DNA from 3 places in the Nonomuraea coxensis DSM 45129 genome. Region 1 is predicted to be linked to each of the others. Evidence: riboswitches for the same ligand, from Rfam matches in the RefSeq annotation. Region 1 holds a riboswitch; each other region holds the start of a gene.
What was found. A riboswitch is a leader RNA that binds a small molecule or an ion and turns the genes downstream of it on or off. The one in region 1 is predicted to bind cyclic di-AMP.

Region 1 (3,267 bases):
CTGGCCGTACTGGGGCTGCTGGCCGTAGCCCTGCTGGCCGTAGTCGGGCTGGGACTGCTGCTGCTGACCGTACTGGGGCTGCTGCTGGCCGTAGCCCTGCTGCTGCTGGTTGTAGGGGGGCTGGCCGAAGGCGTCGTCCGCGCGGTAGCCGACCACGGTGGCGTCGGGGTCGGGCTCGCCGGGGTGGCGGCCCTGGTGCTGCTGGCCGTAGGGGGGATTGCCGGGCGCGGAGTTCTCGCCGGATTCGTCCTGTGGATACGGCGGCTGTCCGGTGCTCACCGTGTCACCTCGCTTCGCGTGCGCATGTGGCACGTGTCAGGGCACATGCCTGTGCTGCCCAACGTATCGACATAGGTATCAACAATCACCTTTCCAATTGGTCAAGGTCCGCGTCACCCGATGTCAGATGGAGCAGCATGCGGGTGTTGCCCAGGGTGTTCGGCTTGACGTGCTCCAGGTCGAGAAACTCGGCCACACCCTCGTCGTACGAGGCCAGGAGTTCGGCGTAGACCTCGGGTGAGACCGGTGTCCCCTGGATGGGCCGGAACCCGTGCCTGGCGAAGAATTCGATCTCAAAAGTGAGACAGAATACCCGCCGCAGACCCAGATCCTTGGCCTGCTGGATGAGCGCCTCCACGATCCGGTGGCCGATTCCCATGCCCCGGCACTCCGGATCGACGGCGACCGTGCGGACCTCGGCGAGATCCTCCCACAGGACGTGCAGGGCGCCGCATCCGGCGACCCGGCCGCCGAGGTCGGCCACCCAGAACTCCTGTACGTCCTCGTACAGCGTCACCGTGGTCTTCTCCAGGAGCCGGGGACCCGCGCCCGCGTAGGTGTCGACCAGGCGCCTGATCCCGCGGACGTCGGGCGTGCGGGCACGCCGGACCACCACCGCGGTCTCGGGCACTGTCAACTCGGCCACCTGCTCCATGGCTCTCCAGAGTACAGATGTCATTACGGCTCGGACCTAACTCCCTCAAGCGGCCCCGCTGCGGGGCCCGCCGCGGTCGTCTCCAGGCCCAGGTCCGGCGTCCGCCGACGCCAGGCAGAACCAAGGGCAAAGAGGACATAAAGTCTCTTCTGTACGCTTGATCACGAGATCACCTTGTGACCCTTCAGTTGTGAAACCTCAACAGATCAAGCAGTTCTGGTTGAGCAGGAACCGGGAGTGCATTAGTGTCCAGCGACGACGTTCCCCGCGTGTCGCGCGGGAGCCACGCCCAATTCCCGCAAGGGAAGCCGGGGACCCGCCGATGGCGCCCGCCGCACGCCATCACTGGGGTGAATCCGAATCGTTCGGTAGGGCTCCTCCGGCCCGAACCCGTCAGCTAACCCGGTAGGCGTCGAGGAAGGGAGCTGGTTGGTGAAGCGCACGCGCACGCGTGGGGACGAGAGGACGGCGGGCGGGGACGCCCGCCATCGAGAACGGTTCCGGCGGCCGTTCCGCCTCGGAGCGGCGGCCCTGCTGGCCGGCGCGTTACTGGTGGCCCCCATCGCCCCGGCGTCCGCTGAGCCCAAGCCGTCGCTCAAGGAGCTGTCGGACAAGGTCGAGAAGCTGCACGTCGAGATCGAGACGCTCACGGAGCAGTACAACGGCCAGCGGGAGAAGTACAAAACCGCCAAGAAGGCTTCGGACGCCGCGCAGAGGACCCTGGCCGACAGCCAGGCCGATCTCGCCGCCAAGCGCGCCAAGGCCGTCATGCTCGCCCAGAACGCCTACATCACCGGCGGGCTCAACCGTTCCCTCGCTTTCATGCAGTCCGACGACCCGGAGGAGTTCCTCGACCGGGCGGCGACCACGCACGCGCTGGAGACGCAGCAGAGCGAGGAGGTCAACCAGCTCCTCAAGGCCATGGACGCGGCCACCCGCGCCGAGGCCGGCGCCAAGGCCCGCATGGAGGAGCTGCGCGAGATCGTCGCCGACCTCGACGCCAAGCGCGACAAGATCACCTCACTGATCACGAGGACCGAGAGCAGCCTCTTCCGCCGCGCCCTCGGCGAGGCCGGGCGGCCCGGCACCCGCGCTGTACGGGTCAACCTGCCGATCCCCGGCACCGGCAAGGCCGCGGCGGCCGCCAGGTGGGCGCTCACGCAGCAGCTCAAGCCGTACGTGTGGGGCGCGGAAGGCCCCAACTCCTACGACTGCTCCGGCCTGGTCATGGCCGCCTTCCAGCGCGTCGGCATCTCCCTGCCGCACTACACCGGCGACCAGTGGACCGCGGGCCGGCACATCTCACGCGAGGAGATGCGCCCCGGCGACCTGGTCTTCTTCTACAGCGACCTGCATCACGTCGGCATCTACATCGGCGGCGGCATGATGGTGCACGCCCCGCGCACCGGCGACGTCGTACGGGTGGCCGCGCTCGGCAACCGGCCCTTCGCGGGCGCGGTGCGCATCGCCGACTGAGCCGGCTGAGCTGACTGAGCCGACTGAGCCGGCTGAGCCGACCGGCCACCCCGCCGGGCACAGGCGTGTCGTCAGATCAGATGAGCTGGCGGCGCGCCGCCCAGGCGACGGCCTCGATGGCCGTCGCGACGCCGATGCGATCACAGATGCCGCGCAGTCTCCGGCGTACGGTGCGCCCGCTGATGTCCAGACGTCTCCCCACCCGGTCCACCGTGACGCCCTTGGCCAGCTCGCCGAGTAAAGCCAGATCCGCGTGGCTCAGCTCAACGCCTTCAGTGAGCACTTCCATCGGGAGCCCTCCCCCCCAACAGCAGAATGTGGACCTCACAACGCGCCAAAGCCGCTCGTCTCGCAGAAGGTAAACGCATCTCCGAAAGGTCGTCAAGCGTGATAAACCCCGCCCTTGACGAGCGCTATTGACATGATCGCCCATATGTGACGTACTCGCCATATGCCGACCGGATGCTGGACGCGCGATGACCGATGTCGTTGATCAGCCCGGGGGCGGCCCTCCCTCCCCCTCGGGTCCGGCGGACGTTCTGGGTTTTGATCCCGCGGATCCCGGTTTTCTGGATGATCCCTATGCGCGTTACCACGCACTGCGCGAGCGCGGGCCGATCTTCCGTACGCCCGCCGGGCTGTTCGTCCTGACCGGTCACGAACTGTGCGGCGCCATGCTCCGCGACCCCCGCTTCGGGCACGGCCCGAATCCTGTCAATCGCGTCAATCCAGGTCAGCCCGTCGAGTCATTTCTGCGTATGGATCCGCCCGATCACACCCGGTTACGCGGTCTGGTCAGCAGGGCGTTCACGCCCCGCATGGTCGAGCGGCTGCGCCCGCGCGTCGAGGCCGTCACC
Region 2 (3,267 bases), 1.2 Mb from region 1:
CGGCGCCGAGAGCGGCCGTTCCGTGGACCTGGAGGACTGACCCTCCCTCACGTGCGGAAGGCCGCCGCCCCGGTTCGGGCGGCGGCCTTCTGTCGTCTCAGCATGCGAGATGCTAGGACATCCAACGAGATTCCTCGGTTACCGTGGAAGCACATGCGCCAGGTGTCCGTACTCATTACCTGCCGCGGCGAGGCCTGTTAGGGCAGGTCGGCGACTCGCCGCGGTGAGCGGCGTGCGTCGGCCGGTAAGTCCCTTCCGTCCGGTCCGTGATCCGGACCGCGGCATCAGGCCCCGTTCGGATTCGCGACCGGGGTCCGACCCTCCCGTCACCAACGCCTTTCGCGAAACGAGATGACCACCATGTACGAGATGTACGCCTGGAACCGTGCCGACGACCCCAAGGACGAGGCCGCCGAGGCCCTGCAGACCGCGCTGGACCGCCGCGACAACGGCGGCGCCCCGCAGGAGTCCGGCCGGTAGGGCCCCGGCTCGCTCATGAGGCCGCGTCAGAGCACTGACGCGACGGGCATGGACGGCGGCGGCGTCTCGCGCCGCTCCGCCCACTCCCGCACGCCCTTGCGGTCGGGCCGGACGCCGCCGACGAAGGCGCTCCTGCGCCAGCTCGACAGCTTCTCCTCCTTGACGACGTCCCCCGTGCGGGGCGCGTGCACCATGTAGCCGGGCCGGGAGATCATCCCGACGTGGCCGAGGTTGCTGAAGAAGACCAGGTCGCCGGGCTTGAGGTTGTTCCAGGAGACCTTCTTGTCGTACGCCGCGTACTGGTCCGTGGTGACGCGGGGCAACTGGATCCCCGCCTTCTGGTACGCCCGGAGCATGAGCCCCGAGCAGTCGTACCCGCCCCTGCCGGTCCCGCCCCAGAGGTACGGGATGCCCCGCTTCTTCATGGCGAAGCGCAGCGCGATCTTCCAGGCGGGCCTGCTCTGCCTGTCCCGGATCTTCTTGAGCTCCGGGCCGGTGAGCGTGGTGGTGAGTGCGCGCTCGTCGAGGGTGTCGTTCTTGGGCGCGCGGTCGGGGGTGGACGCGCCGGAGGGGTCAGATCCTCCGGCGGTGCTGGATCCCCCGGCGGGATCGGGCTGGATGGGATCGGGCTGGGTCGGGGTGGGCTGAGCGGGATCGGGCTGGGCGGGATCGGGCTGGGTGGGGGTGGGCTGGGCGGGATCGGATTGGGTGGGGGTGGGCTGGGGGGCTGGGGTGGATGCCTGGGCGGGGGAGGCGAGCACGGCGACGCCGGCCGCGCCCGCCGCCACGAGAATGGCGATGCGAGACAGGGGACTGTCCTTCCAAACGGCCGGCCGGGTTAGCTGACGGGCTCGGGCCTGGAAGCAGCCCTACGGCGGATGCCGATTCGCCCCTGGGGAGAGTGGGTCCCCGGCTCCACGCGAACCGCCGCGTGAATTAGGCAGGGCACGGACGCTAACGAATCGGTCAAAAGATCGCAAACTTCTCAAATCGGACGTTCCTCGGAACGGTCCGGAAAATGAGACCGAGTGTTCGTCAGGCGAGACGAGCCGGTAAGGTACCGGCATGGAGTCGCGTAACATCCGCTTGGCCGTCATCCCCGGCGATGGCATCGGCACCGAGGTCGTCGCCGAAGGGCTCAAGGTCCTCGAAGCCGTCGGCACGAAGATCGAGCCCACGCACTACGACCTGGGCGCGGCGCGATACCACCGCACCGGCGAGACGCTGCCCGACCCGGTGCTGCAGGAGCTGCGCGGCTACGACGCGATCCTGCTCGGCGCGGTGGGCGACCCCAGCGTGCCCCCGGGCATCCTGGAGCGCGACCTGCTGCTGCGGCTGCGCTTCGAGTTCGACCACTACGTCAACCTGCGCCCGGTCAAGCTCTTCCCCGGCGTCGAGACCCCGCTGGCCGACACCGCCGCCGAGGACATCGACATGATCGTGGTCCGCGAGGGCACCGAGGGCCTCTACGCGGGCACCGGCGGCGCCATGCGGCGCGGCACGCCGCACGAGATCGCCACCCAGGAGTCGCTCAACACCGCCTACGGTGTCGAGCGCGTCGTCCGCTACGCCTTCGACAAGGCCCAGAGCCGCCCGCGCAAGAAGCTGACGCTGGTCCACAAGACCAACGTCCTCACCTTCGCCGGCGACCTGTGGCAGCGCACGGTCAACCGGGTCGCCGAGGAATACCCCGAGGTCACCACCGACTACTGCCACATCGACGCGGCGTCGATGTTCTTCGTGACCCAGCCGGGGCGCTTCGACGTCGTCGTCACCGACAACCTGTTCGGCGACATCATCACCGACCTCGGCGCGGCCATCGCGGGCGGCATCGGCCTGGCCGCGAGCGGCAACATCAACCCCGAGGGCACGGCGCCCAGCATGTTCGAGCCGGTGCACGGCAGCGCGCCCGACATCGCGGGCCAGGGCAAGGCCGACCCGACCGCCACCATCCTGTCGGTCGCCATGCTCCTCGACCACCTGGGCCTGCGGGCCGAGGCCGCCAAGGTCGAGCAGGCGGTCGCCGACGACATCGTCGAGCGGCTGGCCGGCTGGACCGGCCGCACCACGTCGCAGATCGGCGACGACATCACCGCGCGAGTATCCGGCTAGGGCCGCCCAGCCTCACCACGCGCCTGGCGGTCCGCATCGGATCGCCAGGCGCTTTTTGCTGTCCAAAGCGGCTGAATCCCCCCAACGGCAGCTTGTCATCCCATACGGCGAGACAATAGGAAGTACTAGCTGCCTTCGGGCAGAACTGCCGCGCCATAGCGGGTCCGCGGGCCCGCAGGATTCGGTAGATTTCGCGAAATCGCAGAGAGAAGGACCGTCGTCATGACCATCGCTCAGAAGCTCAGCTTCGACGTGCAGCTATCCGACCACGCGCGCACCGCGGCCGAGCGGGAGCAGGTACTGGCGAACCCCGGATTCGGGCAGTCCTTCACCGATCACATGATCACCATCGACTACACCGAGGGCCAGGGCTGGCACGACGCCCGGCTGGCGCCGTACGGACCGCTCTCGCTCGACCCGGCCACCGCGGTCTTCCACTACGCGCAGGAGCTGTTCGAGGGCCTGAAGGCTTATCGGCAGATCAACGGGTCCATCGTGATGTTCCGCCCCTACGCCAACGCCGCCCGCTTCAACCGCTCGGCCGCCCGCATGGCCATGCCCGAGCTGCCCGAGGAGACGTTCGTCGAGTCGCTCGAACTCCTCGTCCGCACCGACGAGGAGTGGGTGCCGACCACCGAGGGGCACAGCCTCTACCTGCGGCCCTTCATGATCGCC
Region 3 (3,267 bases), 1.9 Mb from region 1:
GACGTGGTCATCAGCGACGCGGGGCTGCCGGAGGACGCGCGCACGGAGCTGGCCGACCGGGCCGGCGAACTCATCATCGCGGAAGAGGGCACGCTGTGAAGCGCACCATCACCCATCTGGCCGACGGCCGTGAGCTCATCTACTTCGACCGCCGGGACGACGCCGACAGGAGCGCGGTGGACCGGCGCGAGCTCGGCCCCCGCCCGGTGGCCTCGGAGCTGCGCTACGACCCGCTGACGGAGGAGTGGATCGCGATCGCGGGGCACCGTCAGACCCGTACGTTCCAGCCGAAGGGCACGGCGGCCGAGTGCCCGCTGTGCCCGTCGGCGCCCGGCCGCGACACGGAGATCCCCGCCTACGACTACGACGTCGTCGTGTTCGAGAACCGCTTCCCGTCCTTCTCCGGAAATCTCGGCACGTACGAGGACGCCGGCGGCCTGAGCGCGGTCCGCCCCGGCGCCGGCCGCTGCGAGGTCGTCTGCTTCACCTCCGACCACGACTCCAGCTTCTCCCGGCTCTCCGACGACCGGGTCGAGCTGGTCATGGAGGCGTGGGCCGACCGCACCGCCGAGCTGTCCTCCGTCGAGGGCGTGGAGCAGGTGTTCTGCTTCGAGAACCGGGGCTCGGAGATCGGCATCACGCTCGCGCACCCGCACGGCCAGATCTACGCCTACCCGTACGTCACTCCGCGCACGAAGCTCAACCTGGGCGCGGCCTCCCGGCACAAGGGCCCCGGCAACCTGTTCGCCGACGTCCTCGCCGCCGAGCGGGCCGCGGGCACGCGGGTCGTGACCTCCAACGAGCACTGGACGGCGTTCGTGCCGGCCGCCGCGCGCTGGCCGTTCGAGGTGCACGTCTACCCGCACCGGCAGGTGCCGGACCTGCCGGCGCTGACGGAGGCGGAGCGGGCGGCGTTCGCGCCGCTCTACACCTCGGTGCTGCGGGCCTTCGACGGGCTGTTCGGGGTCGTGATGCCGTACATCGCGGCCTGGCACCAGGCGCCGGTGCGGGAGGGGCGGGACCTCGCGTACCTGCGGCTTGAGCTGTTCAGCATCAGGCGGGCGCCGGGGAAGCTGAAGTACCTGGCCGGGTCGGAGTCGGCGATGGGCGCCTTCGTCAACGACGTGCTGCCGGAGGAGGCGGCACGCATGCTCCGATCACAACTCGATCACTAATTGATTTCTGCTTAAGGTCGCATTACTTGTGATCTACCAGTAACATCCCCATATGCAACGGCCGTACCAGCCGTCGCACGCCTAATCCCGGGCGCGTCGCCCGGGAGCCGGGGACCCACCGCATCTGGGGTGAATCCACTTCGGTGGTAGGGACGCTCTCACGCCCGAACCCGTCAGCTAACCCGGCCGGCAGAGGGAGAGGAACCCCGTACGTGGCGGCTTCGCCCCCCGCGCCCTTCGCCATCGGACTCGTCACCGCCGCCGCCGTCCTCCTGGCGACGCCCCACCCCGCGCAGGCCGCGCCGAAGCCCACGGAGTCCCAGCTCCGCGCCCAGCTCAAGCGGCTCAACGCCAAGGTCGACAAGCTCATCGAGCAGTACAACCTCAAGCGCGTCGAGCTGGCCGAGGCGCAGGAGGCCGCCAAGAGCGCCAAGGAACGCCTGGCCACGGCCGAGCGGACGCTGGCCGCCTCCGAGCGGCGCGTCGCCGAGCTCGCCCGCCTCCGCTACCAGAACGGCAACCCGCCGGTGCCCGGCTTCATGCCGGACGCCGCCGGCGCGGCCGTGCTCGACCAGCTCACCGCCGAGCAGCAGGCGCTGGTGCAGGGCGTCGCCACGGCCCGCGACGAGAAGAAGAAGGCCGCCGCCGAGGCCGAGGCGCTGGCGGCCAGGATCCGCGCGGACGCGGCGACGGTGGCCGGGCAGCGCGACGAGGCCGAGGACGTCATCGACGACATCAAGGACAAGCTGGCCGACCTGGTCCCGTACGGCACCGGCCGCAAGTCCGACGGGAGCTGGGCCCCCGAGCTGCCGTCAGGCACGGACAACATCACCGCGCGCACCCGGCTCATGCGCGCCGAGGTGGCGAAGAACTTCGCGCTGCCGTTCTCGGTGGGCTGCTTCCGCTCAGGCTCCAGCGGTGAGCACCCGCTCGGCCGCGCCTGCGACTTCATGATGAGCTCCGGCGGCAGCATGCCGAGCGCGGCCAACAACGCCCTGGGCGACCGCATCGCCGCCTGGGCCCTGCAGAACCAGAGCAAACTGGGCGTCAAATACGTGATCTGGAAGCAGCGCATCAACACCGGCTCCGGCTGGCGCGCGATGTCCGACCGTGGCAGCATCACCGAGAACCATTACGACCACGTCCACATCTCCATGAACTGAGACATGACAGATACCCGTACCCCGCCGCCCCTCACGGGTGACGAACGCACCGTGCTCGGCAACTGGCTCGAATGGCACCGTGCCACCCTCGCCGTCAAGTGCGCCGGCCTGACCGCCGGGCAGCTGCGCCTGCGCAGCGCCGAGCCCTCCGGCCTGTCCCTGCTCGGCCTGGTCCGGCACATGGCGAACGTCGAGCGCGCGTGGTTCCGCCGGGTGCTCGCCGGTGAGGACGTCCCGAAGCTGTGGGACAAGGACCGCGACAACGACGCCGACTTCAAGGAAGTGGACACGGCGTCGGTGGAGGAGGCGTTCGCCACCTGGCGGGACGAGATCGAGCGCGCCCGCGCCATCTCGGCCGCCAGGCCGCTCGACGCCGTGGGGGAGCGCAACGGCGGCGAGTGCTCACACCGCTGGATCCTCGTCCACATGATCGAGGAGTACGCCCGGCACAACGGTCACGCCGATCTCCTGCGCGAGCGCATCGACGGCGTCACGGGCGAATGACGAAAGGGCGATCAGGGCTCGGTGCGGAAGAGCGCCCAGACGGCCTTGCCGCCGCGGGCCAGCCGGTCCCAGCCCCAGCTCTGGCTGTAGGTCTCGACGATGTAGAGCCCGCGGCCGTTCTCGGAGACGAAGTCGGGCTCCTTGCGCCGCGGCACCTCGTCGCTGGGGTCGGCCACGGCCAGCAGCACGTGGGGGCTGACCCGCATGAGCAGCAGCTCGATCTCGCGGCGTCCTGAGGACCGCATCGCGTACCTGACCGCGTTCGTGACCAGTTCGGAGACCACGAGGGCGGCGTCGTCGCTCAGGTCCTGCAGGCCCCAGCCCCGGAGGGTGGAGCGGGTGACGTCCCTGGCGGTCTTCACCGAGTCGGCCTGAAAGGGCAGCGGGCACGAGGTGGTGTAGGGCTTGCCGCCGCGACCGGTGAG

Region 2: it holds a riboswitch for cyclic di-AMP, as region 1 does, so the genes downstream of both, Nocox_RS43815 (C40 family peptidase) here and Nocox_RS43865 (C40 family peptidase) in region 1, are expected to answer to the same signal.
Region 3: it holds a riboswitch for cyclic di-AMP, as region 1 does, so the genes downstream of both, Nocox_RS32155 (coiled-coil domain-containing protein) here and Nocox_RS43865 (C40 family peptidase) in region 1, are expected to answer to the same signal.

What each region holds. Positions count from the first base shown of each region.
Region 1 covers NZ_CP068985.1:8,758,506-8,761,772, forward strand. The annotation lists gene Nocox_RS41050 (RDD family protein) at 1-279, opposite strand, end outside; gene Nocox_RS41055 (amino-acid N-acetyltransferase) at 365-934, opposite strand; cyclic di-AMP (ydaO/yuaA leader) riboswitch at 1,211-1,361, shown strand; gene Nocox_RS43865 (C40 family peptidase) at 1,367-2,410, shown strand; gene Nocox_RS41065 (LuxR C-terminal-related transcriptional regulator) at 2,487-2,699, opposite strand; gene Nocox_RS41070 (cytochrome P450) at 3,169-3,267, shown strand, end outside.
Region 2 covers NZ_CP068985.1:7,510,981-7,514,247, reverse strand. The annotation lists gene serA (phosphoglycerate dehydrogenase) at 1-40, shown strand, start outside; gene Nocox_RS43820 (hypothetical protein) at 352-480, shown strand; gene Nocox_RS43815 (C40 family peptidase) at 507-1,268, opposite strand; cyclic di-AMP (ydaO/yuaA leader) riboswitch at 1,293-1,433, opposite strand; gene Nocox_RS35195 (3-isopropylmalate dehydrogenase) at 1,546-2,592, shown strand; gene Nocox_RS35190 (branched-chain amino acid aminotransferase) at 2,815-3,267, shown strand, end outside.
Region 3 covers NZ_CP068985.1:6,862,610-6,865,876, reverse strand. The annotation lists gene Nocox_RS32165 (DeoR/GlpR family DNA-binding transcription regulator) at 1-99, shown strand, start outside; gene galT (galactose-1-phosphate uridylyltransferase) at 96-1,175, shown strand; cyclic di-AMP (ydaO/yuaA leader) riboswitch at 1,244-1,381, shown strand; gene Nocox_RS32155 (coiled-coil domain-containing protein) at 1,388-2,338, shown strand; gene Nocox_RS32150 (DinB family protein) at 2,342-2,842, shown strand; gene Nocox_RS32145 (ATP-binding protein) at 2,854-3,267, opposite strand, start outside.